Linked DNA regions of Actinopolymorpha cephalotaxi. The protein of the gene in region 2 interacts with the protein of the main gene of each other region in a pairwise test. Links are inferred from orthologs where the notes say so. Each region holds a gene or a part of one and is shown on either strand. Other genes may lie near its edges.

Evidence for each region.
Region 1: the proteins of FHR37_RS02560 (region 2) and ndk interact in binary tests that used the Escherichia coli proteins (3 or more experiments, as listed by UniProt). The link is inferred for Actinopolymorpha cephalotaxi from one-to-one orthologs.

The regions. Positions count from the first base shown.
Region 1 is NZ_JACBZA010000001.1:945,005-959,414, reverse strand. Bases 11,430-14,410 are described here. They hold ndk (nucleoside-diphosphate kinase), read right to left. Parts: upstream 13,134-14,410; coding sequence 12,726-13,133; downstream 11,430-12,725. Other genes in these bases: FHR37_RS04265 (bifunctional folylpolyglutamate synthase/dihydrofolate synthase), read right to left, coding at 13,568-14,410; FHR37_RS04270 (DUF4233 domain-containing protein), read right to left, coding at 13,231-13,563; FHR37_RS04280 (Nramp family divalent metal transporter), read left to right, coding at 11,436-12,704. In the rest of the region: FHR37_RS04330 (ribonuclease E/G), read right to left, coding at 1-861; FHR37_RS04325 (TIGR03936 family radical SAM-associated protein), read right to left, coding at 1,063-1,857; FHR37_RS04320 (TIGR03960 family B12-binding radical SAM protein), read right to left, coding at 1,908-3,884; FHR37_RS04315 (hypothetical protein), read left to right, coding at 4,121-5,362; FHR37_RS04310 (DUF1707 SHOCT-like domain-containing protein), read left to right, coding at 5,537-6,349; FHR37_RS04305 (hypothetical protein), read left to right, coding at 6,435-6,635; FHR37_RS04300 (DinB family protein), read right to left, coding at 6,723-7,679; FHR37_RS04295 (DUF2461 family protein), read right to left, coding at 7,676-8,290; FHR37_RS04290 (helix-turn-helix transcriptional regulator), read left to right, coding at 8,534-9,529; FHR37_RS04285 (glutamate--tRNA ligase), read left to right, coding at 9,665-11,320. UniProt on the Escherichia coli protein: Major role in the synthesis of nucleoside triphosphates other than ATP. The ATP gamma phosphate is transferred to the NDP beta phosphate via a ping-pong mechanism, using a phosphorylated active-site intermediate.
Region 2 is NZ_JACBZA010000001.1:560,671-575,013, reverse strand. The notes cover bases 5,124-8,037. They hold FHR37_RS02560 (uracil-DNA glycosylase), read right to left. Parts: upstream 7,026-8,037; coding sequence 6,222-7,025; downstream 5,124-6,221. Other genes in these bases: FHR37_RS02555 (maleylpyruvate isomerase family mycothiol-dependent enzyme), read left to right, coding at 7,198-8,004; FHR37_RS02565 (penicillin-binding transpeptidase domain-containing protein), read right to left, coding at 5,124-6,149. Also shown: FHR37_RS02585 (penicillin acylase family protein), read right to left, coding at 1-40; FHR37_RS02580 (archease), read left to right, coding at 233-649; FHR37_RS02575 (RtcB family protein), read right to left, coding at 697-2,142; FHR37_RS02570 (helix-hairpin-helix domain-containing protein), read right to left, coding at 2,139-4,055; more of FHR37_RS02565, read right to left, coding at 4,248-5,123; FHR37_RS02550 (hypothetical protein), read right to left, coding at 8,053-8,352; mycothiol conjugate amidase Mca, read right to left, coding at 8,444-9,379; transcription elongation factor GreA, read left to right, coding at 9,630-10,136; FHR37_RS02535 (DUF2089 domain-containing protein), read right to left, coding at 10,273-10,755; FHR37_RS02530 (hypothetical protein), read right to left, coding at 10,758-11,918; ilvA (threonine ammonia-lyase), read right to left, coding at 11,983-13,269; FHR37_RS02520 (cytochrome P450), read left to right, coding at 13,378-14,343. UniProt on the Escherichia coli protein: Excises uracil residues from the DNA which can arise as a result of misincorporation of dUMP residues by DNA polymerase or due to deamination of cytosine.

The DNA.
Region 1 (14,410 bases), 380 kb from region 2 along the record:
GACGGGCTCGGCCTTGCGGCCACGCCGTCCGCGGGTGGACCTGCCGGCGCCGTCGGCGGACTTGTCCGCCTCGGCGGCCTGGTCCTGCCGGTCCTGCTGGTCGGTGTCCGCGGTCTCGGAGGTCACCGAGGTCGCCGCGGTCTCGGAGGTGGCCGCCGGCTCGGCGGCTTCCGCGGCCGCCCCGCCGCGGGTACGCCGGCGCCGCGACGGCTTCTGCTCGCCGGACTCGGCCTGCTCTCCCGCAGGAGACTTCGCGGCGGGAGCCGTCGGTGCGGTCTCGATCGCCGGCGGCTGGAACAGCACGGTCGGCGGCTGGAAGGCCACCACCGGCGGTGCCTCGGTGGTCGCGGCGGGCTGGGTCACTGCCGGCTCGCCACCTGTGACCGGCGCCGACTCGGCCGGCACCGACTCGGCCGGCACCGACTCGGCCGGCGAGGAGGTCTCCGGCTGGGCGTTCTCCTGCGGAGTGTCGTCCGCCTGATCCGGCTTCGGCTGATCGTCCTTCGGGGCGGCGGCCTTCTTGGCCCGGGTGCGCTTGGCGGCGGCTCGCTTACGGGGCGCCGGCTTCTGCTCCTCGGCCGGACCGTCGGTCACGCCGTCGGGCGCACTGTCGGTCGCACTGTCGGCTGAGCCATCAGCCGAACCTGACGGGGACTCCGCTTCCGCGGCGGGCTCGGCCGGCGCGGCGGCAGCCTTCTTCGCCCGGCTCACACGCTTACGGGTGGTGCGGCGCGGCGTGGTGGGCTCCGCCTCCTGCGGCGGGCCGTCTGCCTGCGGCGGCGAGCCGCCGGTGTCGGCAGCGGGTCGATCGGAGTGTTCGGGTGTCGCGCCCGTTTCGGCGCCGGGCTCGTTTTCGAGCAAGTCTGTCTCCTGTCAGCCCCCGGGCTGGTGAGCCGCGCGGAGGCCTGTGTCGGTCGTCAGGGTCACCGGCAGGCGGCCTCGACGTAAGTCGCTTGTCAGTCCCGAGCGAGAGCCGTAGCTTCGCTTCGGAACCGCGACGGCGCCTTCGCCACGGCATCGCTCCCGATCGGTGTCCCCAACCGCGTCAACGGCTCCTGTCACTCACGAGGTGACGGAAGCGTCGCGGTCGGGGGCCAGCGGGTCGCCCACGGTGCCGGACTCCTCGTCCCACGGGCCCTGGCTCCGCCGGGTCATGCGATGTGGTGGCGGAAGCTCGAGCCCAGACGCCAGGCGGAGCCCAGCGAGGACGTCGTCGGGTCGCACAGCGGGCGTTCCGTGCCGCACGACCACCTGCAGTATCGCACAAGGAATCGAGAGGTCGGTCGTACCGCCGGACGGTGCGCCCGCGGCCGGTTCCGGCCGGGTCAGGTCGAGCCGCCGGACGGCGTCCCGAATGTCGAATACGCGAAGTCCGTTCTTGGTGAGACGCTCCACCTCCACTACGTCGCGGGCGAGGAACGCCTCGACCGCCGAGGCCAGGTCGCCGGCGGCTTCCACCGGGCAGGCGATCTCCCAGAACGAGGCCTGCAGCCGGTCCGCCAGCGCGCCCGACCCCGCCTCGACGACCTCCAGCACGTCCAGCCCGTCGGGCAGCGCGGCGTCCAGCCCGGCACGCAGCGCCTGCGGGTCGCAACGCACGGCGACACCGAGTTCGGCGTACTCCGCCTCACTGGCGGCCCCGGTCGGCGCGGCACCCGCGTAGGAGATCTTCGGATGCGGACTGAAGCCGGCGGAGTACGCGATGGGTACGCCGGCCCTGCGGACGGCACGCTCCAGCGCCCGCTGGAAGTCGCGGTGACTGGTGAAGCGCAGCCGTCCCCGCTTGGCGTACCGGAAGCGCAACCGCTGCACGGTCGGCGGGGTGTTGCGGTCGGGTGGCTTCGGTGTCCGGCTCATATCGCCGCAGACCCTATCGGTCGGCCCGCGCCGGCCGGTCGGTCAGCCGGTCAGCCGGAGTCACGGCTGCCGGCGGGGGCGACGAGCTCGGCCTGCCGGGTCTGGGAGACCCCCACGATGGGGAGCATCTTCTGCCCGGTCGGGCCGACCTGGATCTCCGTACCCATCTGCGGGCAGACACCGCAGTCGAAGCACGGCGTCCAGCGGCAGTCCTCGACCTCCACCTCGTCCAGCGAGTCCTGCCAGTCCTCCCACAGCCACTCCCGGTCCAGGCCGGCGTCGAGGTGGTCCCACGGGAGCACCTCGGTCTCGCCGCGTTCGCGGGTGGTGTACCAGTCGAGGTCGACGGGCTCGCCGGCCAGTGCCTCCTCGCACGCCTTCACCCACCGGTCGTAGGAGAAGTGCTCGCTCCAGCCGTCGAACCGGCCGCCGTCGGCCCACACAGACCGGATCACCCGGCCCACCCGGCGGTCACCGCGGGACAGCAGTCCCTCGACCACCGAGGGCTGCCCGTCGTGGTAGCGGAGCCCGATCGCCTTGCCGTACTTCCGGTCGCTGCGGATCGCGGACCTCAGCTTGGACAGCCGGGAGTCGACGTTCTCCCAGGACTCCTGGGCGGCCCACTGGAACGGCGTGTGCGGCTTGGGCACGAACCCGCCGATGGACACCGTGCACCGGATGTCGTTGCGCCCGGACACCTCGCGTCCGGTGGCGATCACCCGCTGGGCCAGGTCGGCGATGGCGAGCACGTCCTCGTCGGTCTCGGTCGGCAGCCCGCACATGAAGTACAGCTTCACCTGCCGCCAGCCGTTGGCGTACGCGGTGGCGACGGTGCGGATGAGGTCGTCCTCGCTGACCATCTTGTTGATGACCTTGCGCAACCGCTCGCTGCCACCCTCGGGCGCGAACGTCAACCCGGACCTGCGGCCGTTCCGGGAAAGCTCGTTGGCCAACGTGACGTTGAACGCGTCGACCCGCGTCGACGGCAGTGACAGGGAGACGTTGCTTCCCTCGTACCTGTCGGCCAGCCCCTTGGCCACCTCGCCGATCTCGGAGTGGTCGGCGCTGGACAGCGACAGCAGGCCGACCTCCTCGAAGCCGGACGCCTCCACGCCGTTCTGCACCATCTCACCGATCGTGGAGATGTTGCGTTCGCGTACCGGCCGGGTGATCATCCCCGCCTGGCAGAAGCGGCAGCCGCGGGTGCACCCGCGGAAGATCTCCACCGAGAAGCGCTCGTGCACCGTCTCCGCCAGCGGGACCAGCGGTTGCTTGGGGTAGGGCCACTTGTCGAGGTCCATCAACGTGTGCTTGACGACGTGCGACGGAACGCCGCTGCGGTTGGGGGCGACCCGCTTGATCCGGCCGTCGGGGAGATAGTCGACGTCGTAGAACTTGGGTACGTAGACCCCGCCGGACACGGCCAGCCGGAACAGCAGTTCGTCCCGCCCGCCCGGGCTTCCCTCGGCCTTCCACTCCCGGACCACCTCGCTGATCGCGAGGACGACCTCCTCCCCGTCGCCGAGGACGGCGGCGTCGAGGAAGTCGGCGATCGGCTCGGGGTTGAACGCCGAGTGGCCGCCGGCCAGCACGATCGGATGCTCGTCGGTGCGCTCGCAGGCCTCCAGCGGGATGCCGGCCAGGTCGAGCGCGGTGAGCAGGTTGGTGTAGCCGAGTTCGGTGGCGAACGACACACCGAGAAGGTCGAACGCACCGACCGGGCGGTGCCCGTCGACGGTGAACTGCGGGATGGCGTTGTCCCGCATCACCTTCTCCATGTCCGGCCACACGGAGTACGTGCGCTCGGCCAGGATCCAGTCGCGTTCGTTGAGCACCTCGTAGAGGATCTGCACGCCCTGGTTGGGCAGCCCCACCTCGTAGGCGTCGGGATACATCAGCGCCCAGCGGACCTGGGTGGAGTCCCACTCCTTGACGGTCGAGTTGAGCTCACCGCCGACGTACTGGATCGGCTTCTGTACCGCCGGTAGCAGGGGCTCCAGCCGGGGGAACAACGACTCCACGGCCATGGTTCTCAGCACACCTTCGATCGGGGTCTCGTCGGCCAAAGCATCCAGGGTAACCGCCGGCCGGGTCCCGGCCCGGGCCGCCGGTCCGCCGGGCGGGTTCGGCACGGGTTCGGCACGGGTTCGGGGCGGGTTCGGGGCGTCCGACGAGGCTTTGCCGCAGGGTCGGCCGGGCGGGCGAGGCCGTTCCCCCTCGAGAGGGAGGCAACACCAGGTCTGCTCCGGCCAGCGTGAAAGCCATGCGATTTCTCGACGGAACGCGGATCGGCCGCGACGCGGACGGCTTCGACAAGCTGGACGGCCTGGATCCCCTGAACTGCCTCGAGTGCCACCCGCGAGGAGATGCCGGGGTCCGGCGAGGCCCGGAAGCCGCCGCGAACCCGCCCCGACCCGAGGTCCACTGGTCGGCGCGGTTGCCGGCGCTGGTGATCGGGTGGGCCCTCGCGTACGGCGCACTTCGGACGTACTGGGCACTCGGCCACCGGCCGTGGTTCCCGCCGATCGGGCCGGACCTGCTGGCGTTCTCCGGCTGGGGCGTGGTCGTCCTGTGCGCGGCGGCGGCCGTGGTGGCGCTCGGCATCCGCCTGCTGGTCGGCCCGCTCGGCGTGGTCTCCGGACGCGGCGGTCCGGCCGGGCCGCGGGTCACCGGGGCCCGGGCGGTCGCCGGCTGGACCGTGGTGGCGCTCGCCTGGGCCGTGAGCGCGGTGATCACCTCCGCCGCCTGCCTCCTGCTGCTCGACGTCGTGGGACTGCTGTTCGTCGGCACCCGCGTTCCGTTCGACGTGGGTGCGCTGCTCAGCCGGGCCGGCTGCATGGCGGCCGCGGTGCTGGTGGGCGGGACCGCGCTGGCGGCAGGCCGGCGGCTGCGGGGAGGCTGCCTGGGCTGTGGGCGGCCGGCGCGTCGCACCCCGGCCGGGTCGTCCGGGTCCACCGGGCCCGTCGGCGCGGAGACCCCCGGGATCGCCGGGACCGACGGCGAGGTGCGGGCACCGTGGTGGGCGTTCGCGGCCGGTTACGCGGCGGTCCTCGGGTGCGTGATCCGGTTCGGCGCCCAGGCCCTGATCGGGTTCGGCCCGGAGGCGGCACCCGCGACCGGATCCGCGGGAAGGGTGGCGGGCCTGGCGTTCCTGGCGGCCGCCGCGCTCGCGGGCACGTTGCTGCCGCTGGCGCAGGTCCACCGCTTCGGGCGGACCTGGCCCCGCTGGGTGCTCGGCCTGGCCGGCCGCCGGGTGCCGCGGTGGCTGGTCCTCGGCCCGGGGCTGGGCGTCTCGGTGGGAATGACGGCGTACTTCGGGACCGGTCTGGTCCAGCTCCTCACCGAGCCGGCGAGCGCGGCGCAGGCCGACCCGTACCCGTCCTGGTTCATGGGAGTGGCCATGTCGGCGTACCTCGTGTGGGGAGCCGGCCTCGGCGTCGCCGCGCTCTCCTACCGGCTGCTCACCCGGCCGCGGTGCACCTGGTGCGGAGCGCGGGCTCGGTAGCCGAGGTCTGGCGGTTGAGGTAGATCCTGCCGGTGCGGGCGGAATCCTGGCGGCACGGGCAGGATCTGGGGTACGGCGGGATAATGTCCGCGCGGTGGGCAGGGCAGGGACGCAGTCCCGGCCCGTCGCCTGCGGAGCGCCCACCTCTACTGACGCAGCACGGGGAAGGCGGCCATGACCGACCAGCAACCCGAACCCAGCCGGTCCGAGCAGTCGGGACCTGACCACCCGGCGGTGGGCGAGGCCTCCATCCTGGCCTCCGACGCGGAGCGGGAGGCGGTCGTCTCCCGGCTCAACGCCGCGTGCGGTGAGGGCCGGCTGACGCTGGAGGAGTTCAGCGACCGACTGGAGCGTTCCTACACCGCACGCACCCGCGGCGAGCTCGAACCGCTCCTTCGCGACCTGCCGCTGGGCGCCGAGCAAGCCGCCGAGCCCGCCGTCCACCCTTCCGCGGGCCGCGGTCGCACCGACTGGCACGTGACACCACTGGGCGGACTGCGCCGGAGCGGCCGCTGGCGGATGCGCGACCAGCTGGTCTCGGTGACGCTGATCGGTGGTGTCGACCTCGACCTGCGCGAGGCGCAGCTGGACGCGCCGGAGGTCACCCTGACCTCGGTGTCGGTCATCGGCGGCGTCAGCCTGACCGTGCCGCCCGGGGTCTCGGTGGTGACCGAGGGGTTCAGCCTGCTCGGCGGCCGGCGGATCGACGTCGACGAGGTGGCCGGCGACGACGCACCGACCCTGCGGGTTCGTTCGTTCTCGGTGCTCGGTGGTCTGCGGGTGTCGAGCTCGCGGCCGTACGACGGGTTTCGCGCCGCCCGGGAGAGCAGGCGGGAGGCCCTCGCCGACGCCCGGTCCCAGCGTGGCGCGGCGCTCGCCGACGCGCGGTCCCAGCGCAGGTCCGCACTCGCCGACGCCCGGGCCGGACGCCGGGACGCTCGGCAGGCCCGGCGGGACGCCCGGCGCGACCGCCGGCGTGGCCGGTAGCCGGCGTACCGGGAAAAGCGGTACCCGCCACCCCTGGAGCCGGTCCGGGTAGGAGGTGCCGGGGTCTGATGGGAAGATGTGCCGCATGGCCGCGTTCCTGTGTCTCCCGGCAGGGTCGGGACTCACTCTCGCCGACATCGAAGACTGGGCGTCTCGCGCCCGCGCGCTCGGCGCCGGCGACGACGCCGAGGTGGTGGTCGGCGAGCCCCCGCTGGCCGACGGCGGCGAGCCGCCGACGCTGAGCGTCCCGGTCAACGTCAGCCGGACGGTCCTCCCCGACGCCTGACCGACCCGCGGCAGCACGATCCGCGCCCTTCCCCGACTCCGACCGCGTTTCCGGCCGGGTCCGGAGGCGGTTCGAGTGCACACGGGGTCACCGGCGCACAGACGTGAGGTAGGCGGCCGTCTCGGCCTGGCCGAAGTGTTCGGCCCAGCCGAGCGGGGTGGCCGCGAAGGTCGGGTCGGTGCGGTCCAGGTCGGCGCCGCGCTCGACCAGGAGGCGTACGACCTCGAGCGCGCCCGCCCCGGCCGCGTAGTGGAGCGGGGACGGCGCCGGCGAACGCTCGGGGGCGTCCACACCGAACCCGAGGTCGACGAGCAGGCGTACGGCGTCCCAGCGCTCGCGGGAGGCAGCCCGGGACACGATCCCGGGATCGTCCGCACCGAGGCGCTCGACCACGCCGGGATCCTGCTCACGCAGCCGCTGCGCCTCGGCCCGGTCACCGCGCAGGCACGCGTCGGCAAACGGGTCCTGGGGGCGCTGGTGCTGGTAGAGGTCGCGAACGACCCCGATCTCCGCGCCGTGGTGGATCAGCTCGTCCAGGATGTGCAGCGCGAACGCCGCGCCGTCGGACTCGGCGAACGGGCCGGCGATGTCACCCATCGGGCGGGCCAGCGCCTCGTCGGTCACGGCGGCGAGGCGACGGCGCCAGATCGCGTGCGCGCGTTCGAGCGCAGCGACCGCCGCGGCGGCGGTGCCCCGCGGCGCCGGCTCCTCGTCGGCACCGACCGGCAGGCCGAGCCAGGTGGCGGTCCGGTCCTCGCCGAGGACGTCCGCCACGTGGGCGATCCGCCAGGCCAGGGTGGTGAACGGCGCCGGCTGCGGGGGCATGGCCGACCCGTCGGCGGCGTACGTGCCGTCTCCGGACGGTCTCAGCGTCCAGGCGTCGGGCACCGGCTCCCAAAGGTATTCCTCGTCGGTGAGGCCACCGAGCCGGTGGTGCAGTCGTTGCCAGGCGAAGTCGGAGAGTTCGAGCAGGTGGGCCTTCATCGAACTGCTCGCCGGGTTCTTCGTGGAGGAGCCGGCCGAGGTGTCGTTCTGGGTGGTCATGGCCGCACGCTAGCCCCGGTGGCGGACAGCTCCGGTCCGGTATTTTCGGCGAACCACGTGGTCAGCGGGCGCAGCGCGGCGAACTCCGCGAGCAGCCGGTCGACCACCTCCGGCGTGTGCAGCCAGGCCTCGCCGCCGACCGGGCGGGCGGCGGTCAGCGACCGGTGGCGCAGCAGGTCCGCCCTGGGATGGCCGGGCGGGAAGCCGCGGGGCACCCGCTTGAGCAGATCGCCGCCGATCTCGTACCCCTCCTCCGCCAGGTCCTCGACGAGCCCCGCCAGCTCCGCACCGGCCTCCCCGGCCACCGCGTGCCGATAGCGCTCCACCTGCTCACCCGGCGCGTACCACCACGAGCACTGGACGGCCAGGCCGTCGAGGTCGAACGACACCCCCAGCTCGACGTTGGGCGCGACCCGGACCATGCCGACCTGCCGCTGCCAGGGCCACAGCATCTTGGCGAAGCCCCAGACGTGGAAGTCCTCGTAGGCCTCGTCGGCGCCGGCGACGTCTCGCAGCAACGCGATCATCGGCCCGCGGACCAGCCGCTCACGGTCGCCGCGATGTCGTTCGCGCTCGGCCTGGGTCGGGTCGCCGTCCAGCCGCAGCAGCACGTCGAACGCCTCCTCCGGCCAGCCGGTGCAGTGACGTTCGCCTGTTGGTTTCGAAGCTCGGTCAGGGGGCTGGTGGTCAGCAGGTCGTCCCACGGGGACCTCCCGGGCGGAAGCGCGATCGCTGGACATCGCTGGATGAGTGCGGAGCATGCCACCGCCCACCGACAACCGGCAGCGCGCGACCGCTCGGCACCTACCAGGGGCTGGCCCCCGGCGAGCGTGCGCGCAAGGATCGGCGATCTCATGGATGTCATGGACGTCAAGGACACCGCCGTGCGGCTTCTCCGGCTGCTCTCTCTCCTGCAGGCCCGCCCACACTGGCCCGGCGAGGAGCTCGCCGAACGCCTCGGCGTCACCCCGCGTACCGTCCGCCGCGACGTCACCCGGCTGCGCTCCCTCGGCTACCCCGTGCAGGCCGACCTGGGTACGCACGGCGGCTACCGGCTGGGCACCGCGGGCAGGCTGCCTCCGCTGCTGCTGGACGACGACGAGGCGGTGGCGATCGCGGTCGGGCTCGGCGTCGCCGCGACCACCGCGGTCTCCGGTGTGGCGGACGGAGCGGTCGCCGCGCTGGCGAAGCTGGACCAGGTGCTCCCGGCCAGGCTGCGGGAACGCGTGAGCGCCGTCCGGGCGAGCACCGTGCAACTGCCCGGGCGAGACCTCCCCCGGGTGGACGCCGACGTCCTGGTGGCCCTGGCCACCGGGTGCCGGCGTACGGAGGAAGTGCGGTTCGGCTACCTCGACCACCAGGGGCGGGCCGGCGAACGGACGGTCGAGCCGTACCGGATCGTGCACACCGGCCGGCGCTGGTACCTCGTCGCCCGCGACCGTGACCGGGCCGACTGGCGGACGTTCCGGGTCGACCGGGTGCGGGATCCGGTGCTGACCGGCCGGCGGTACGAACACACCGACCCGCCGGACGCGATCGCCATGGTGTCGGAAGGGACCAACCTCGCGCCGTGGTCGATCCAGGCCCGGCTCCGGGTGCCGTTCGACGTGGCGGAGGCCCGCCGGAGGTTTCCGCCCAGCGTCGGCGTCGTGGAGCCGGACGAGAGTCCCGGCGGCGGGGAGCCGGCGGCGATCCTGCGGGTGGCCGCCAACGAGCTGGGACCGCTGGTGTCGTTCGTCGCCGGGCTGGACTGCGAGGTCGACGTGCTCGGCCCGGAGGAGTTGCGGGCCGCCGTCCGCGACCACGGCGCCCGCCTGGCCGCGCGGCACGGCCACCCGCCACGCGGGTGATCACCGGCCTACCGGTCGTCGCCCGGAGGTGGTGCTCGCATAGGGTCGACGCAAGATTCCACCCGAGGCCAACCCCAGGCCGGGCACAGGCCCACCCCCACGCCCACCCCACGTCGTCGACGGAGATCACCAGCGATGCTCGACCGCGCCGAAATCGACGCCCTCTTCCCCGCGGACCTGCGCGAGCCGGCGTACTGGGAACAGCAGTACCCGCCCCGGCAGCTGCCCGAGGGTGCGAAGGTGACGCGGGTCGGTCCGTCGCCCACCGGGTCGCCCCACCTCGGCCTGCTCTACGTCGGGGCGATCGACCGGTCCGTCGCCGACGAGTCCGGCGGGCGCTACCTCTTCCGGATCGAGGACACCGACCAGGCGCGGGAGATGCCGGGGGCGCTGGAGCAGTTCGACCGGGCCTTCGCCTACTTCGCGGTGAAGCCGGACGAGTCCGACGAGCTGGGCGGCGACTACGGCCCGTACCGCCAGTCCCGGCGTTCGCACATCTACCTCAGCCACGTCCGCGAGCTGCTGCGCCAGGACAGGGCGTACCTCTGTTTCGCCACCAAGGAGGAGCTGGCGCAGATCACCGCGACGCAGCAGAAGACGAAGCTGCCGACCGGCTACTACGGGCGGTGGGCGATCTGGCGGGACGCCGAGCCCGACGCCGTACGGGCCAAGCTCGCCGAGGGCGCGCCGTACGTCGTCCGCTTCCGCGCGCCGGCCCGTCCGGGCGCGCGGACCCGCTTCACCGACGCCATCCGGGGCGAGCTCTCCCACGAGTCCAACCGCAACGACGTGGTGATCCTGAAGACCTCCGCCCAGGAGCCGCGGCTGCCGACGTACCACTTCGCGCACGCCGTGGACGACCACCTGATGCGGGTCAACCTGGTGATCCGCGCCGACGAGTGGATCTCGTCGGTGCCGCTGCACCTGCAGCTGTTCGAGGCGCTGGGGTTCGAGGCGCCGGAGTACGCCCACATCGCGCCGCTGAACAAGCAGGACGGCGGCAGCAAGCGGAAGCTGTCCAAGCGCAAGGATCCCGAGGCGTCGGTCGACTTCTTCCTGGAGGCCGGCTACCCCGCCCCGGCCACGCAGTACTACCTGCGCGGCCTGGCCAACGGCCGGCTCGCCGACCTGCCGATGGAGCAGGCGCTGTCGGCGCCGATCCGGCTGGAGGACTGCGGCGTGGCCGGTCCCCTGGTCGACCTGGTGAAGCTGTCCGACATCAGCGCCGACCACATCGCCACCCTGTCCGGTGAGGAGATCCTCGACCAGCTCTCCGTCTGGGCACGGACCTACGACCCGGAGCTGGTGGACGTCGTGGCGAACGACCGCGACCTCGCGCTGCGCGCGCTGGCGGTCGAGCGCGAAGGGGTGGAGAACCCGCGCAAGGACCTGCGCCGGTGGTCGGACTTCCGGCCGGTGTACGGCTTCTTCTTCCCCGCGCTCTTCCCGCTGGTCGCCGATCCGGGCGACGAGCGGCTGGGCGGGCTGGACCCGGAGATCGTCCGCACGCTGGCCGGTGAGTTCGCCGACGGATACCAGGAGCTGGACGACCCGCAGGAGTGGTTCGGCCAGATCCGTGAGCTCGCCGCCCGGCACGGCTTCGCCAAGAACGCCAAGGAGTACAAGCGCGACCCGGACGCCTTCCCCGGCTCCATCCGGGAGGCCTCCCAGGTGATCCGGGTGGCGCTCACCGGCTCCACCCGCAGCCCCGACCTGTTCTCGGTCGCCCGGGCGCTGGGTGCGCCGGAGGTGCTGCGGCGGGTGCGTGCGCTGACCGGCGCCCAGGCGTAGGGCCGAGGCGGGCCGCGACACCCCGATGCCGACCACGATCGGGGGTACGGGGGACGCACGCAGCCGGGCCCGTGCGCCGCGGACGGGGGTGCGAAAGCGCTCCGGGGCGGCGCTGATCGGTCCGGCGCTGGTCGCCGCGGTCGCCTACGTCGACCCCGGCAACGTCGCCACCAACGTCACCGCCGGCGCGACGTACGGCTACCTGCTGGTCTGGGTGATCGTCACCGCCAACCTGATGGCCGGGCTGGTGCAGTACCTCTCCGCCAAGGTGGGGCTGGTCACCGGGCGGTCCCTGCCGGCCCTGGTCGCCGACGAGCTCTCCCGGCCGGCCCGGTTGGCGTACTGGCTGCAGGCGGAGCTGGTCGCGGTCGCCACCGACCTCGCCGAGGTGGTGGGAGGGGCGATCGCGCTGGCGTTGCTGTTCGACCTGCCGCTGCTGCTCGGCGGGCTGGTCACCGGCACGGTGTCGATGGCGGTGCTGGCGGTGCACGACCGGCTCGGCCGGCGACCGTTCGAGCGCGTCATCGTGTCGTTCCTGCTGATCGTGACGGTCGGGTTCCTCGCCGGTCTGGTCGTCGCGCCACCGGCGCCGGGCGACGTCGCGGCGGGCATGGTTCCGGGGTTCGCCGGCCTGGACAGCGTGCTGCTGGCCACCGCGATGCTCGGCGCGACCCTGATGCCGCACGCGGTCTATCTGCACTCCGGCCTGTCCGCCGACGGTCCGGCCGCGCGCCGGCTCGCCGCCTGGACCTCCGCGGGACGGCACCCGGCAAGGCTGCTGGCGGCGGACCCCGCCGCTGCCCGGGTGCGCCGCCGTGCCGGCCGGGTGGTGCGCCGCTACCTCGCCGTCACCCGGATCGACGTGCTGGTGGCGATGGTGCTGGCCGGCACCGTCAACCTCGGCCTGCTGCTGGCCGCCGCCACGGCGCTGCGGGGCGTGCCGGGCACCGACCGGCTGGAAGGTGCGTACGCCGCGATCGCCGACCAGCTCGGCGGCGGGATCGCGGTGGTCTTCGCGGTCGGGCTGCTCGCCTCCGGGCTGGCGTCCACCTCGGTCGGCTGCTACGCCGGCGCGATGATCATGGAGGGGTTGCTGCGCCGGCGGATCCCGCTTCTCGTCCGGCGGCTGGTGACGCTGGCGCCGGCGCTGCTGCTGCTCGGGGCCGGCGTCGACCCCACCCGCGCGCTGGTGCTGTCCCAGGTGGTGCTGTCGTTCGGGGTGCCGTTCGCGGTGGTGCCGCTGGTGCTCCTCACCGCCCGACGGCGGCTGATGGGCGAGGCGACCAACCACCCGGCCACCACAGCGGCCGCGGGAGTGGTCGCCGCCGTGGTGACCGCGCTGAACCTCGGCCTGGTGGTGCTCACGTTCACCGGAACGGGTTAGCCGAGGACGCGCCGGAACGAGCTAGAGCTTAGGGAACCAGAGGGCGATCTCGCGGGCGGCCGACTCGGCCGAGTCCGAGCCGTGCACGAGGTTCTCCCGGTTGGACAGCGCGAGGTCACCGCGGACGGTGCCGGCGGCCGCCTTGCGCGCGTCGGTCGCGCCGTTGAGCGCCCGGACGACCTCGATCGCCTGGTCACCCTCCAGCACGGCCGCGAGCAGCGGACCGCTGGTCACGAAGTCGCGCAGCGGCGGGTAGAACGCCTTCTCGACGTGCTCGGCGTAGTGCACGTCAGCCGTCGCCGCGTCGATGGTGCGGAGTTCGGCGGCGACCAGCGCCAGCCCCTTGCGTTCGTAGCGGCTCAGGATCTCCCCGACCAGGCCACGGCTCACGGCGTCGGGCTTGATCAGGACCAGGGTGCGCTCGGACACGCGTACTCCTCGCGGTGGGACGGGCCTGCGTGCGGGGACGCCGGCCCGGAAGAACGGACAGAACTGATCAGACGGACAGGATGCGCAGCGTAACCGGTCACTCGGCGCGGTCCCGCTCGGCCCGGAGCGCGACGATCCGCCGGTCGAGGACGAGGCAGACGAACCACAGCACGGCGAAGATCCCGCCGAGGAAGAACATCAGGGGTACGAAGACTCCCAGCGCGATCGCCACCACCTGCAGCACCGACCCGATCACGCGACCGGCGGGGAACCGCAGCAGGCCCGCGGTGACCAGGCAGGCGACGGCGATCCCGCCGCCGACCGCACCGGCCTGGCCGCCGCCGACGCCCTCGATCGAGACGGCCACCGGGATGGCCAGCCCGACGATGATCGCCTCGAAGACGAGGACGGCCGCCAGTACCGAACGCACGCCGTCACCGTCCCCCGAGCAGGACCCGGGCCTCGCCGGCGGTGATGACCGAGCCGGTGACCAGGACCCCGCCGGAGCCGAGTGCGCTGGCCTCCTCCTCCGCCAGCCGCATGCCGAGGTCCAGCGCCTCGTCCAGCCGCGGCGCGAGGGAGACCCGCTCCTCGCCGAAGATGTCCATCGCGATCTCGGCGAGTTCTGCGGCCGGCATGGCGCGCGCGGTGGAGTTCTGGGTGACCACGATCCGGCTGAGCACCGGCTCGAACGCCTCCAGCACGCCCTCCACGTCCTTGTCCGCCATCACCCCGACCACGCCGATCAGCGGCTCGAACGAGAACGACTCGGTGACGGCCGCCGCGGTCGCGGTCGCGCCGTGCGGGTTGTGCGCCGCGTCCAGCAGGACCGTCGGGCTGCGCCGGACGACCTCCAGCCGTCCGGGCGAGCTGACGTTGGCGAAGCCCTCGCGTACCAGGTCGGCGTCCAGGCCTTCGCCCTCGGTGACCCCGCCGGCGAGGAATGCCTCGACCGCGGCCAGCGCCACCGACGCGTTGTGCGCCTGGTGGGCGCCGTGCAGCGGCAGGAAGATCTCACCGTACGTGCCGTGCAGGCCCTGCAGGGTCAGCTGCTGCCCGCCGACCGCGATGTCGCGGTTGACGACCCCGAACTCCAGGCCCTCTCTCGCCACCGAGGCGCCGACCTCCGCGGCCCGGCGCATCAGCACCTCCGCGACCTCGACCTCCTGCTGGGCGATCACCGCGACCGCGCCCGACTTGATGATGCCGGCCTTCTCCCCGGCGATCTCGACAGGCGTGTCGCCGAGGTACTGCGCGTGGTCGACCGCCACCGGGGT
Region 2 (14,343 bases):
CGATCAGTTGCTCTTCGCAGGTCTCGCCGAGGTCGCTCACGGGTCCGATTGTCCCGTCCCGGTCGAACGGGCTTCCCCACCGCGGCGCCTTCCGTCCGGAGCAGGCCGCGAAATTGCCGGCCCCGGTGTCCGCGCGGTGCACAGCGCGCAGGAACCTGGTCGCGTAGCGTGCGCGGCGAGGGGAAGGACAGTCCCCGGAACCTACGTAGGCCAGTCGCGCCGGAGGCGGACGATGCAGCTCGGACACCGAAGCGTCCCGCACACCGCGGACGCCCGGATCGAGGCCTGGGGGCCGACCCGGGAGGCCTGTGTGGCCGAGGCGGTCGCCGCGATGGTGGAGACGTTCGCCGACACCTCGGCGGCCCGGCCGACCGACTCCGCGAGCTTCGAGGTCACCGCGGACACCGACGAGGACCTCCTGGTCGCGGTGCTGGACGAGGTGGTCTACCTCCTCGACACCGCCGACGTGATCCCGCTCGCGACCCGGGTCGAACCCGCACTGGAGGAGGGGTACGACGTGCACTTCGACGTCACCGGGACCGGCGAGGTGGAGCTGGTCGGCGCGGTCCCGAAGGCGGTCTCGCTGCACGGCCTGCGGTTCGAGCAGGGCCCCGACGGCTGGTCCTGCGCGGTCACCCTCGACGTCTGAGCGACCAGGCAGACAAGCGACCAGGCGACGGTCCCCAGAGCCGTCGGTCAGCCCTTGACCACCCCGACCGGCACCAGCCGGGCCACCGCCCGGGCCAGCCCGGCGCCCTCGGCCGCCTCGACCACCGCGTCGATGTCCTTGTACGCCTCGGGCATCTCCTCGGCCAGCCCACGCCACGACGCCCCGCGCACGGCGACTCCCCTGCGCTCCAACTGGGTGCGGAGCTCCTGGCCGCGGACGGACCGGGCCGCCTGGTGCCGGCTGAGCGTGCGGCCCGCGCCGTGACAGGTGGAGGCGAACGCCGGACCGCCCGGCACGCCGGTGAGGACGTACGACGCCGTGCCCATCGACCCCGGAATCAGCACCGGCTGCCCCACGTCCGGGAGGTCGCGCAGGTCGGCCGGCAGGTCGGCATGGCCGGGCGGGAGCGCTCGGGTCGCGCCCTTGCGGTGCACGCACAGGCGCCGCGACTGCCCCGCCACCACGTGCGTCTCCACCTTCGCCAGGTTGTGGGAGATGTCGTAGACCAGGTTCAGGCCGGCGCCGGTGAGGCGTTCGAACACCTCGCGCGCGGCCTGGCCGAGCAACTGCCGGTTGGCACGGGCGTAGTTGGCGGCCGCCGCCATCGCCCGCAGATAGGCCCGTCCGGGATCGGAGTCGACGGGCACACACGCCAGCTGCCGGTCGGGCACGGTGATGCCGAACCCCGCCATCGCCTGCTCCATCGTGCGTACGTGGTCGGTGCAGATCTGGTGGCCGAGTCCGCGCGATCCGCAGTGGATCATCACGCACACCTGGCCCGCCCGGAGCCCGAAGGCCTCCGCCGCAACCCGGTCGCGCACCGCGTCGACGACCTGGACCTCCAGGAAGTGGTTGCCCGACCCCAGGCTTCCCAGCTGGTGCAAGCCGCGGTTGACAGCGCGTTCGCTCAGTCCGGCAGGGTCGGCGTCATCGACCGCGCCGAGGTCCTCACACCTGTCAAGGTCGCGTTGCACCCCGTGTCCCTGCTCGACGGCGTACCTCGCGCCGGACGCCAGCACCTTCGCGAGCTGGTCGGTCCCGGACAGCTCCCACACCGCGCCCTTCCCCATGCCGCGCGGTGTCGACCGGCTCAGTCCGTCCAGCACCGCCTCCTTCCTCGGCGCGAGGTCCGCCGCGTCGAGGTCGGCCGCGTACAGCCGGACGCCGCAGGAGATGTCGAAGCCGACCCCGCCCGGGGACACCACGCCACCCTCGGCGATGTCGGTGGCGGCCACCCCGCCGATCGGGAAGCCGTAGCCCCAGTGCACGTCCGGCATGGCGTACGACGCGTCCACGATTCCCGGCAGTGTCGCCACGTCCGCCACCTGCTGCAGCGCCTGGTCACCGCCCACCTCGGGCAGCAGTCCGGGAGAGGCGAACACCACGCCGGGCACCCGCATCCGCCCGATGGGGTCGATCCGGTAGCGGTACGCCGTCTCCTGGACCAGTGCGGGTGCGCTCCCCCGGGTCACGGTTCCTTCCGTCCCTTCCGTGCTTCCCGGCCCATGCCTGCTTCCCGGCCCATGCTTACTTCCCGGCCCATGCTTACTTCCCGGCCCTTGCGCAGGAACGTCCGAAGCCGGCGGAGCGGCCAGGTGTTGATCACCTCGTCCGCGGTGAGCCAGCCCCGCTGGGCGGTCCCCACGCCGTACCGCAGGTAGTCCAGGTGGGCGACCGCGTGCGCGTCGGTGTCGATGGCGAACCTCACCCCGTGGCGGCGCGCGGCCAGAATGTGCTCGTCGTTCAGGTCCAGCCGGCCCGGTGAGGCGTTCACCTCCAGGGCGGTGCCGGTGTGCGCGCACGCCTCGTACACCGCCTCCAGGTCCACGTCGATCGGCGGCCGGCGGCCGATCAGCCGCGCGGTCGGATGCCCGATCACACTGACGTGAGGGTTCTCGCAGGCCCGGACCAGCCGCCGGGTCAGCTCCGCCCTGGTCTGATCGAAGTGGGAGTGCACGGACGCGACGCAGATGTCGAACCCGGCAAGGAAGTCCGCCGGCCAGTCGACCTCGCCGTCGGGGTCGATGTTGAGCTCGGTCCCGTGCAGCAGAGTCATCGCCGGGTACCGCTTCGCCAGGGCGTGCAACTGCTCGCGCTGGGCCAGCATCTTCTCGTCCGTCATCCGTTGCATGAAGAGGTTCGGCGCGTGGTCGGTGACCGCGTAGTAGTCGTAGCCGCGCTCGGCCGCGGCGGCCACCATCGCAGCCATCGGCGCCACCCCGTCGGTGAGGTCGGTGTGGGTGTGCAGGTCGCCGCTGATGTCCTGCTCGGTCACGACGTCGGGCAGCGCGCCGTCGCGGGCCGCCTCGATCTCGCCGCGGTCCTCCCGCAGGGTCGGCGGGATCCACGGCAGCCCGATCCGGGCGTACACCTCCTTCTCCGACCTCGACACCACCAGCTCGCCGGCCTCGGGAGGTCCGGGCTCCTCTGCCGCCTCGACCTTCTCCTCGCCCGAATCCCCTTCACCACTTACCGTTTCGGCTGTCAACCCAGCCTTGCGCCGGTGCCGGCGCTGCGCGGGCGGGACGGTGAACAGGCCGTACTCGGACAGCTTGAGGTCCTGGCGTACCGCGATCTCGCGCGTGCGCACGTTGTGCGCCTTCGAGCCGGTGGAGTACTGCAGCGCCGCGCCCCACGACTCCGGGGGTACGACGCGCAGGTCGACCTGCATTCCCGCGGTGGTGCGCACCGACGTCTTGGTGTCGCCGTGCGCGATCACCTCCGCCACCAGCGACAGCCCGGTCAACGCGTTCATCAGCGACCGCGGCTGCGTGGACGCGGCCAGGATGTCCAGGTCGCCGACGGTCTCACGCATCCGGCGCAGCGACCCGGCGAAGGTGCAGCGCTCGCATTCGGGCAGGGCGGACAGGGCGGCGACGATCTCCTCGGCGAGCGCCATCGCCACGTCCAGGGTGACCCGGCCACCGGCCTGGCGGAGCAGGGTGATGCCGTGCCGGAGGTTCTCCTCGGTCTTCGGCCCGAACCCCTTCAGGCCCCTCAGCCGCCCCGCGTCCAGTGCGTCGAGCAGGTCCTGCACCGAGGCGATGCCGCGGTCGTCGTACAGCATCATCGCCTTGCGCGGGCCCAGCGTGGGGATCCGCGTCAGCTCGCGCACGCCGGGCGGGATGCGGGCACGCAGCCGCTCGACCTCCTCGATTCGGCCGGTTCGGAAGTACTCGACCACCTTCGCCGCGATCGAGTCGCCGACATTGGGGATCTCGCGCAGACCGGCCTCGTCGAGCGTGGACACGTCGAGGTGATGCCCGGCGAGCGATCGCGCGGCCTTCTCGTAGACCCGGGCACGGTAGGGCGCGCCACCGGTGATCGCCACCAGGTCGGCGTACTCCTGCAGGAGCGCGCCCACCTGCTCGTTCGGTCGCGCCATGGTGTCGAGTCTAGGGTCTGTCCTGCCGATCATGGCCGAACAGTGAGCGGGTCATCCGCGCCCGTCCGGCAAGGCGGAGGAGGAGACGCGTAGCGGTGTTCTACGCGCGACGACGACAACGCGGCCGGGCGGGATGCGGGGGCACGCGAACCGGCCATGATCCGCAGGACAGACCCTAGGCCGGGAGGGCCCTCACTCCACGAAGTTGATGCCGCGCAGGAACGTGCGCGCCACGGGTCCCGCGTCCTTGCCGCCGGCGCCGCCGTCCTCGACCAGCACCGCGAACGCGATGTCGCCGCGGTAGCCGATCATCCAGGCGTGCGTGCGCGGCGGGTCGTCGCTGCCGTACTCCGCCGTGCCGGTCTTGGCGTGGACGTCCGGGCCGGGCAGGTCCAACTGCTTGGCGGAGCCGTCGGCCACCACCGCCCGCATCAGCCCCCGCATCTCCTGGACCAGTCCGGCCGGAAGCGCCTCGCCCGCGGGACCGCCGGGCGCCACGTCGGGCAGCAGCACCGGTTTGTACGGCCGTCCGGCGTCCACCGTCGCGGCGACCAGCGCCATGCCCAGCGGGCTCATCAGCACCCGGCCCTGGCCGATCATGCTGGCCGCGCGGTCGACCAGATCGTGGGGCTCGGGGACCGAGCCGGAATAGGCCGGCAGCCCGAGCTTCCACTTCGTGCCGATGCCGAACCGCTCGGCCATCGCCACCAGGTCGCCGTCGTCCAGGTCGCGGGCGCGGTCGACCACGGTGGTGTTGCAGGAGTGCGCGAACGCGTCGGTCATCGGACCGTCGGGCAGGGAGAAGGAGTAGGCGTTCTTGAAGTGCTTGCCGCCCACGGACGTGTCGGCCGGACAGGTCACCGTGTCGCCGGGACGCAGCCCGCCCTCCAGCAGCGCGGACACCGACACCACCTTGAAGGTCGAGCCGGGTGCGTAGTGGCCGACGAAGGCACGGTTGTACGACGTCACGCCAGGGCCGTTCGCGGCGGCCAGCACCTCACCGGTGCCGGCCCGGACCGCCACCAGCGCGGTCGGTTTCTGCTGGCCCGCGACCGCGTCCTCCGCGGCGTTCTGCGCGTCCTGGTCGAGCGTCGTGCGCAGCGACCTGCCCGGCTTCGCCGTCCGCGAGAACACCGTGGCCACCCGGTGGTCGTCGGCGGTGCGCACCACGTCGATCCGGCCGCTCGGGCTACCGGCCAACCGGGTCTGGTACGCCGCCTGCAGCCCGCTCGCGCCCACCGCGTCGCCGTCCGTCGCGAACGGGCCCGCGTCCTTCAGCGAGTCCGCCGTCGCCGGCGCGACGACGCCGAGCACGCCGCGGGCGAACGACGACGACGGGCCGAGCGACATGGTGTCCTCGCGGGTCACCACCCCGGGGATGTCGTCCAGCCGGGCCCGCGCCTTCTGGTAGGCGGGCTCGCGCAGGGTCAGCACGTCGACGAAGAACGTCGGGTCGGCCGCCTCGGCCCGCCTGCGCAGGGCGTTCGGGTCGACGTCGAGCACCTGCTGCAGCTTGGCGTAGGTGACGTCCGGCTCGACCCGGCGCGGCTCCACCCCGACCCGGACCACCGGCGTCTCCTTGGTCAGCGGCTTCCCCGCGCGGTCCAGGATGGACGCCCGCTTCGGGAGCTCCCGGTGGCGGAGCAACTCCGTGCCCGCCACGAGCTTCGGGTGGAACGTCTGTGGCGTCCACCACACCTTCCACCTGCCCTGGTCGTCCTGGCGTACCTGCGCGGTGGTGGTGTAATGCCAGTCGCCCAGGCCGGCCAGCTCGTGGGTGACGGTCAGCGGCTGGCGGCAGACCTTCCCGTCGGCCTTCAGCTTCGCGGCCTGGTCGCTGTCGAGGCAGGTCAGCTCACCGGCCGGGCGGACGGTCGTCTTCCGGACCCGCACTGCCCGCGCGTCGGCCGTCAGGTCGCGGCCCGCGGCCTTCGCCGTGCGCGGGTCGACCGTGGCGCCGAGCGTGCCGGACGACCACGCCGCGGCGAACGCCCGTGCCGCCCTGGACGCCTCCTCCGGCGGGCCCTGCGAGCAGGCCGCCGCACCCGTGAGTAGGGCGAACGCGACCGCCGCCGCGGCCAGGCGTGTACGCATGAGATCCCCCGGTGCGATGCATCGGTGCACGAGTGTCGGGTAGGTCAGTCGGTGCAGTCGGTCGAGTGCAGGTCAGTCGAGAGCCCAGTCGACCGGCTCCCCGCCCTGCTCGGTCAGCAGGGCGTTGGCCCGGCTGAACGGGCGGGAACCGAAGAACCCCCGGTCGGCCGACATCGGGCTCGGGTGCGCGGACTCGATCCTGGGCACCTTGCCCAGCAACGGCCGCAGGCTCTGCGCGTCCCGCCCCCACAGGATCGCCACCAGCGGCGTCTCCCGGGCCACCAACGCCCGGATGGCCTGGTCGGTGACGGCCTCCCAGCCCTTGCCGCGGTGGGCGGCGGGCTTGCCGGGCTCGACGGTGAGCGAACGGTTGAGCAGCAGGATGCCGCGCCGCGACCAGGGCGACAGGTCGCCGTTGGACGGCAGCGGATGACCGAGGTCGGCGGCGTACTCGCGGTAGATGTTGGTCAGGCTGCGCGGGATCGGCCGCACCTCGGGTGCCACGGAGAAGCTCAGCCCCACCGCGTGCCCGGGCGTGGGATAGGGGTCCTGGCCGACGATGAGGACGCGCACGTCGGCGAACGGCTGCTGGAACGCCCGCAGGACGTCGGGACCGGACGGGAGGTAGCGCCGCCCGGCGGCGAGCTCGGCGCGCAGGAAGTCGCCCATCGCGGCGATCTGCCCGGCGACCGGCGCCAGGGCATCCTCCCAGCCGGCGGCCACCAGCTCGGCCAGCGATCCGCGGCCGTCGGTGGTCTGCCGCTCGCCCGCAGGCGTGCTGCCGGTGCCCTCGGTGCCACCCATGACTTCGGTGGCGCCTGGGTCTTCGGTGCCTTCGGCGACACCACTCAGTTGCGTCTGGGCCGCTTCGCTCATGCCTGCCTCCTGGGCTGTCGCCGGACCCGGCCGCCTTCGCCCCTGCTGCGTCGACCGAGCCTATGGGACCGCACCGACACCACCGGATCCACCCGCCGCGCCGGTGCGCGAGCCCCCGCATCACCAGTCGCCACGTGATCCACCGGGGGACCGGACACCTTAGGTTGAGCTCATGAACAACCCCGCCAACTCCGTTCCGCTGCACGGCGCGCTGGACCCACCTGCCTACGCGGCCTTCATCCGGGCCGAGGCCGCCCGCCTGCTGGCGGCGTACGAGACCGGCCCGGACACCGCCCGCGTCCCGTCATGCCCGAAATGGACGCTCGCCGACCTGGTGGCACACACCGGCCGGGTGCACCGGTGGGCCGCGAAGATCGTACGGACCGGCGAGTTTCCCGGCGGCGGGTCGGACACGGTGCCCAGCCCGGCCGACTCCGAGCTGGGACCGTGGTACGCCGAGTCGGTCGACCTGTTGCTCGACCAGTTGGCGGCGACCGACCCTGCCCGGCCGACCTGGGCTTTCGGCGACGGCGGCACGGCGGAGTTCTGGTCCCGCCGCCAGGCGCACGAGGTGTGCATCCACCGGGTCGACGCCGAACAGGCTGTCGGCGGTACGCCGGTGGTCGACCCCGACCTGGCCGCCGACGGCGTGGGTGAGGTCGTGGAGGTGATGATGCCGAGGTCACAGCGCTTCGGGCCGCATCGGCTCCTCGCGCCGGTCCTGCTGCGGTGTACCGACCACGCCGGCCGCTGGCTGGTCAGCCCTCCGGCCGAGCCGGACGGCGTACCGGTCGGAATCGGCCCCGCGCTCACCGACACCGAGGCTGCGGCCGCGACCGCCACCGTCACGGGAACGGCCGGCGACCTGCTGCTCGCGCTGTGGCGGCGGCTACCGGCCGACGACCTCGGCCGGCGACTCACCGTCGACGGCGACCAGGCGGCGGCCCGGGCCGCACTCGACGTCCGCGTGGTCCCCTGACCGGCGAATCACCAGGTCAGCGGGTCACCAACTCAGCGGGTCAGTAGGTCAGCGGCGGCGATCCTCCGCGCCGGGGTGGTCCGGGCCGGACCCGCCGTCCTCCGCGGTGTCGCCCGGCCCGCCGGCCGGTCCTGGCCGGTCACCACCGGCGGGCGGTTGTCCGGGTCCCGGGCGGCGGCGCGGCTCGGGCTCCTCGAACCGCACCTTGCGCAGCTGTTTGTTCATGTTGCGCCACAACAGCACCGTCGCCACGCCGATGGCCGCGATCACCACGAAACCGAGCAGACCGGGGCCCACCCACGCCGCGTCATCCTGCGGCGCGGCCGCCTCGACGATCATGTACAGCACTGGACGTACCTTCTCCCACCTGGGTGTTCGTGGTCCGCGACAGGCACGGGCCCGTCAGCCGATTGTCGCAGCCGAGGATGCGGACACGACCTCAGGACGCCTCCGGGGCGAGCCGTCCGGCGCCTCGCGGGCCGGGCGCGTCCTCGACGAGATCACGCAGCCCGGCGAACAGGTCGTCCTCGGGGACGGGCGCCTCCACCAGGCTGCGGGCCAGTTCGTAGTCCTCGGTCGGCCACGCGGCGACGTGCACCTCCAGCGGGCAGGCGAACCACGGCCCCTCGGGGTCGATCTGGGTGGCGTGTGCGAGCAGGGCCTTGTCGCGGACCGGGAAGTAGTCCGAACACGGCACCCGGGTGGTCACCCTGGCGGCGTGCGCGGGGTCCTGCTTCCATTCGTTCAGCCGCTCGGCGTAGGGCGACTCCAGGCCCCGCCGCACCATCTCGTCGTGCAGCGCCTTGGTGCGCTCCCAGTGGAACGAGTGGTGGTAGTAGAGCTTGAGCGGATGCCACGGCTCGCCGGCCTCGGGATAGGCGTCGGGGTCACCGGCGGCCTCCCACGCGGCGATGGTGACGTTGTGGCACATGATGTGGTCGGGGTGGGGGTATCCGCCGTTCTCGTCGTAGGTCGTCACGACGTGCGGGCGGAACTCGCGCATCACCCCCACCAGCGCACCGGCGGACTCCTCGACCGGCGTCGCCGCGAACGACCCCTCCGGCAGCGGGCCGGGGTTGTCGCCCTCGGGGAAGCCGGAGTCGACGAAACCGAGCCACTCCTGCCGGATGCCCAGGATCTCCCGGGCCCGGTCCATCTCCTGCCGGCGGATGTCGGCGAGGTTGTCCAGGACGTCGGGCCGGTCCATGTGCGGGTTGAGAATCGATCCGCGCTCACCCCCCGTGCAGGTCACGACCAGGACCTCGACACCCTCCGCGACGTAACGGGCGGTGGTGGCGGCCCCCTTGCTCGACTCGTCGTCGGGGTGGGCGTGCACGTGCATGAGTCGTAGCGGTGCGGGTGCGGTGGAAGGCACCGTAGTTGTCTCCTCTGTCCGGCGGCGCGGGTTGCAAAAAGTGCGCGCGACCACCATGGTGGCTCAGACGACCGACATTCTGCTCACCGACCTCGACGTACCGACGTGGGATGGCCGGGAGAGCCGCGCGTTGTTAGCCTGATAGGTCAGTCCGTACAGTTCCGGACACGCACCGAGAGCGCACCCGCGCGAAATGACCGGATCTTTTTCGAATGACCGAAGTGCCCCCGCATGACCAAGGAGCGAAGCTGTGACGCAGTCGACCGACGAGAACGTCATCTGGCTCACGCAGGACGCCTACGACCGTCTGAAGGCGGAGTTGGACCATCTCACGGGCACTGTGCGCGCGGAGCTCGCCAAGAGGATCGGTGAAGCCCGCGACGAGGGTGACCTGCGGGAGAACGGCGGCTACCACGCCGCCAAGGAGGAGCAGGGCAAGGTCGAGGCGCAGATCCGCAAGCTGCAGGACATGCTGCGCCGCGCCCGGGTGGGTGACACGCCGGCAGACGACGGGATCGTCGAGCCGGGCATGAAGGTGACCATCCGCTTCCAGGGCGACGACGAGACCGAGACGTTCGTGCTCGGCTCGCGCGAACTGCTGTCGCTGGACTCCTCGGTCGACCTGGAGGTCTACTCCCCCGAGTCGCCGCTCGGCCGCGCCATCAGCGGCAAGCGCAAGGGCGACCAGGCGACCTACTCCGCGCCCAACGGCCGGAAAGTCAAGGTGGAGATCGTCGACGCCGTGCCGTTCGGCTGACCACCGGCTGACCACCGGCTGAGCCCGGCGCCGGCCTGTCGCCCGGGCCACCACCGGACAGCGAGAACCCACGATGCGCGGTGACGCCGCGCATCGTGGGTTTCTTCGTACGCGCCGGGGTTCGCCGGGACGGTCGCTAACCGACCTGACGGAGCCGGTCGGCGGCCGCGTCCACGTCGATCTCGCCCCGGGCGAGCATGGCGAGGACGTCCTCCCGGCTCTGCTCCGGCTCGGCCGGAGTTGCCGGACCCGCCTGACCCGACGGACCCGCCTGACCTGACGGACCGGCCGCGGCGGCCGGCGACCCGGCGCCCTCCAGGCCCAGCTTCGCCAGCAGGTCGGCGTAGCGCTGCCGGGCCGTCGGATAGCTCACGCCGAGGTGCCGCTCCACCTCCCGCATGTTGCCGCGCGAGACCAGGAAGACGCGGAGCAGGTCGCGTTCGGCGTCGGTCAGGCCGCAGAACCCGCACGACTCGAACACTCCCGACAGTTCGCTGGCGCACGCGTCGCAGCTGAGCCGGGTCACCTGCAGTCCGGCGCCGCAGACGGGACAGTCGCGCGGCGGCCGGTGCGCGTGGGCGGAGGAGTGCCCCGGGTAACCACCCGTGCCGTACGCCATGCTCACGGCGCCTGCTTGACGGTCGCCATCCCCATCACGACCTCCAGGGCCAGCTGGCCGTCGCCGGTGCCGATCACGTGCTCGTCCCGGTCGGCGCCCGGCGGCTCCCACTGCACCCGGCCGAGCTGGACGTCGGGGCGCACCCGCACGCTCGAACCCGGCAGCAGCCGCAGCTGGAGAGAGCCGGACTCCGCCCGCAACCGCGACTTGCCCCGGTGGATGCGTCCCTCCACCTGCGCCGAACCCGCCTGCACGAGTACGTCGATCGGGCCCTCCACGTCGCGGACCCGTGCGGAGCCGCCGGTGACCCGCACCTGCTCCAGGCCCGGGATGCGTTCGGCGTTCACGCTGCCCGCGGTGACCTCGATCTCCACCGCCAAGCTGGGGTTGACGCGGACGGACAGCTCGCGTCCGAGGTCGAACACCCGCTCCTGCACGTCGCGCAGCGACCGGGTGCGCATCAGCGTGAAGCCGTCCAGGGACGCCCCGAACTCACCCTCGCTGGTGACGACCAGCGTGTCGCCCTCCTGGCGTACGACGTGCGGGCCGTCGACCGCGACCGTGGAGACGAACGGCTCACCGATGATCCGGACCCGCCGGCCGACGGCGCGGATCCGCACCCGGTTGGTCGGCTCGGCCGAGGAGGCAGTGGGCAGCGTCCGCCGCTCGGACCCGCCCGGTGCCGTCGCCCCTCCCGGGGTCGCTCCGCCTCCGGACTGCTGTCCGGACGGGGCGGACCCGGTGTCGGTGGTGCGGCGGGCCTCGTCCAGGCGGGCGGCCGCCTCCTCCGGGCCGAGCCGTCCGGCGGCGACGTCGGCCAGGATCCGGCGTACGGGATCGTCGCCTTCCGGCGGCGTGGGGGGCGTCGGCGGCGTCGGCGGCGTGGGCGTTACGGGCGGCTCGGAGGCGGGGTGCTCGCCGTTGCCGTGCGGACCGGCTGCATGCTCGGCTCCGCGGATCGCCTCGTTGGCGGCGGTCTGCGCCTGCTCCGCGCGCTCGGCGGCTTCCCGCTGGAGGCGTTCGGCCTCGGCGCGCACCCGCTCCTCCGCCGGGTCGGGGGTGCTGTGGCCTTCAGCGGTGGGGGTGGGCTCGTCGCGGTGGGTCGGCACGGCGTCGGTCGCCTCGGCCCAGGGGTCCGATTCGGGAGATGTGTTCTCAGGCATGGGTCGATTCCACTCCGCGAATCATGGAGTGTCAAGACAGTCTTTACAGAACCTGATATCTGACCTACGAAAAGTTGACCGTGTAGCCAGCTGATCGCAGTCGGTGCAGGATCTCCTCGCGATGGTGCTTCCCGCGCGTCTCCAGCTGCAGGGCCACGTCGACGTCGCCGAGGTGCAGGCCGGCGCCGGTGCGCTGGTGTACGACGTCCAGCACGTTCGCGTCCGCCTCGGCGAGCTGGCGCAGGAGCGCGGCCAGTCCGCCCGGCTGGTCGGGCACGCGCACGCGCAGGGACAGGTAGCGTCCGGCGGCGATCATGCCGTGGCGCAGCACCCGCATCAGCAGCAGCGGATCGATGTTGCCCCCGGACAGGACCGCGACCACCGGCGGCTCGAACGCGCCCGGGGCGTCCAGCGCAGCCGCGACGGCCGCCGCCCCCGCGGGCTCGACCAGCAGCTTGCCGCGTTCGAGGAGCAGCAGCAGCGACCGCGACAGCGACTCCTCCGACACGGTGACCACGCCGGCGACCCAGCGCCGGACGACCTCGAACGGCACCCCGCCCGGGCAGCCGACCGCGATCCCGTCGGCCATCGTCCGCATGCGTTCCACCGGGACCGGACGACCGGCCGCCAGTGACGGCGGGTAGGCGGCCGCGCCGGCCGCCTGGACCCCGACGACCCGGGCCTTCGAGCCGCGCCCGGCCAGCGCCGCCGCCACCCCGGCCACCAGCCCGCCGCCGCCCGTCGACACCAGGACGGTCGCGACGTCCGGGCACTGCTCCAGGATCTCCAGGCCGAGCGTGCCCTGGCCGGCCATGATGTCCGCGTGGTCGAACGGGTGGATGAACACCGCACCCGTCTCCTCGGAGTACTGCCGCGCGGCGACCAGCGCCTCGTCGATGGTGTGGCCGTGGAACCGCACGTCGGCGCCGTAGGAGCGGGTGGCCTCCTCCTTCGGGATGGGCGCGCCGAACGGCATGAACACCGTCGCCCGGGTGTCCAGCAGCCGGGCGGCCAGCGCGACCCCCTGCGCGTGGTTGCCGGCGCTGGCCGCCACCACGCCGCGGGCGCGTTCGGCCTGGCTCAGCCGGGAGATCCGCACGTACGCGCCACGGATCTTGAACGACCCCGCCCGCTGGAGGTTCTCGCACTTCAGGTGCACCGGCCCGCCCACCCGGTCCGCCAGCCAGCGGGACGCCTCCATCGGCGTGGTGCGGGCGATCCCGCGCAGGGTGCGCTCGGCGTCCTCGATGTCGGCGAGCAGGGCGCCCAGGTCCGGGCTGTCTTCCGCGCTGCCATCGGGGCTGCCGGTTGCGCTGTCGTACGGGCTGTCGTGGGGGCGGGCACCGGTCATGGCCGCAGTCTGGCACTCCCCGGCAGCCAGACCGACAGCCCGGCGGACAACGGGCCCAGCCGCGCCGACTGTGCGTCCGGGCGGCCGGAAACCACGTAGAACAAGTACATGGCCACCAGCCCTCCGTCCGACCGCACCGACCCGCCGCGCGACGACGACCGCCCGCAGCGACGTGGCCCGCACCGCCGTCCGGGCAGACCCGGCAGACCCGGCAGGCTCGGCAGGACCGGCCGGGTGGCCCGGCCGCCGGGTCCGCCCGGTGCGCTGCTGTACGCCGGACTCGCCCTGCGCCGCGACCCGCCGGCGTACTTCCTCCGGATCGCCCGCAGACATCCCCGGCTGGCCCATCTGCGGCTCGGCGGCGAACACGTCTACGTCCTCAGCCATCCCGACCTGGTGCACGAACTCTTCGTCACCCGGGGGCGGGATCTTCGCAAGGGCCGCACGCTGGAGCGGATCCGGATCCTCCTCGGCGAGGGCCTGCTCACCAGCGAGGGCGAGTGGCACCGTTCCCAGCGGCGGCTGATCCAGCCCGCGCTGCAGGGCGACCGGCTGCGGGCGTACGCGCCGGTGATGGTGCGGGCGGCACTCGACCGCGCGGCCGGCTGGCGGGACGGCCGCCAGGTCGACCTGGCCCGGGAGATGTCCGCGCTGACGGTGGCGGTGGTGGGCGAGGCGTTGTTCGGCACCGACCTGCGGGACCGCAGCGCCGAGGTGGCCGACGCGCTGGGTGAGCTGATGGACGGGTTCTCCCGGCGGATGCTCCCGGGCGCCGACCTGCTGCTGTCGGTGCCCACGCGCGGCCGGGCCAGGCTGTTCGCCGCCGCGGACCGCCTGGACGCCCTGGTGCGGACCATGATCGCCGAACGCCGCGGCCGCCCGCCCGGCCCCGACCTGCTGTCCACCCTGCTCGAGGCGGCGGCCGACGGGAACGGCACCGGGAACGGCGCCGCGACCGACGCCGACACGGTCGTACGGGACGAGGTGATGACGCTGCTGCTGGCCGGGCACGAGACCACGGCGAGCGCGCTGTCGTGGGCGTGGTGGCTGCTGGACCGGAACCCGGTGGCGGCG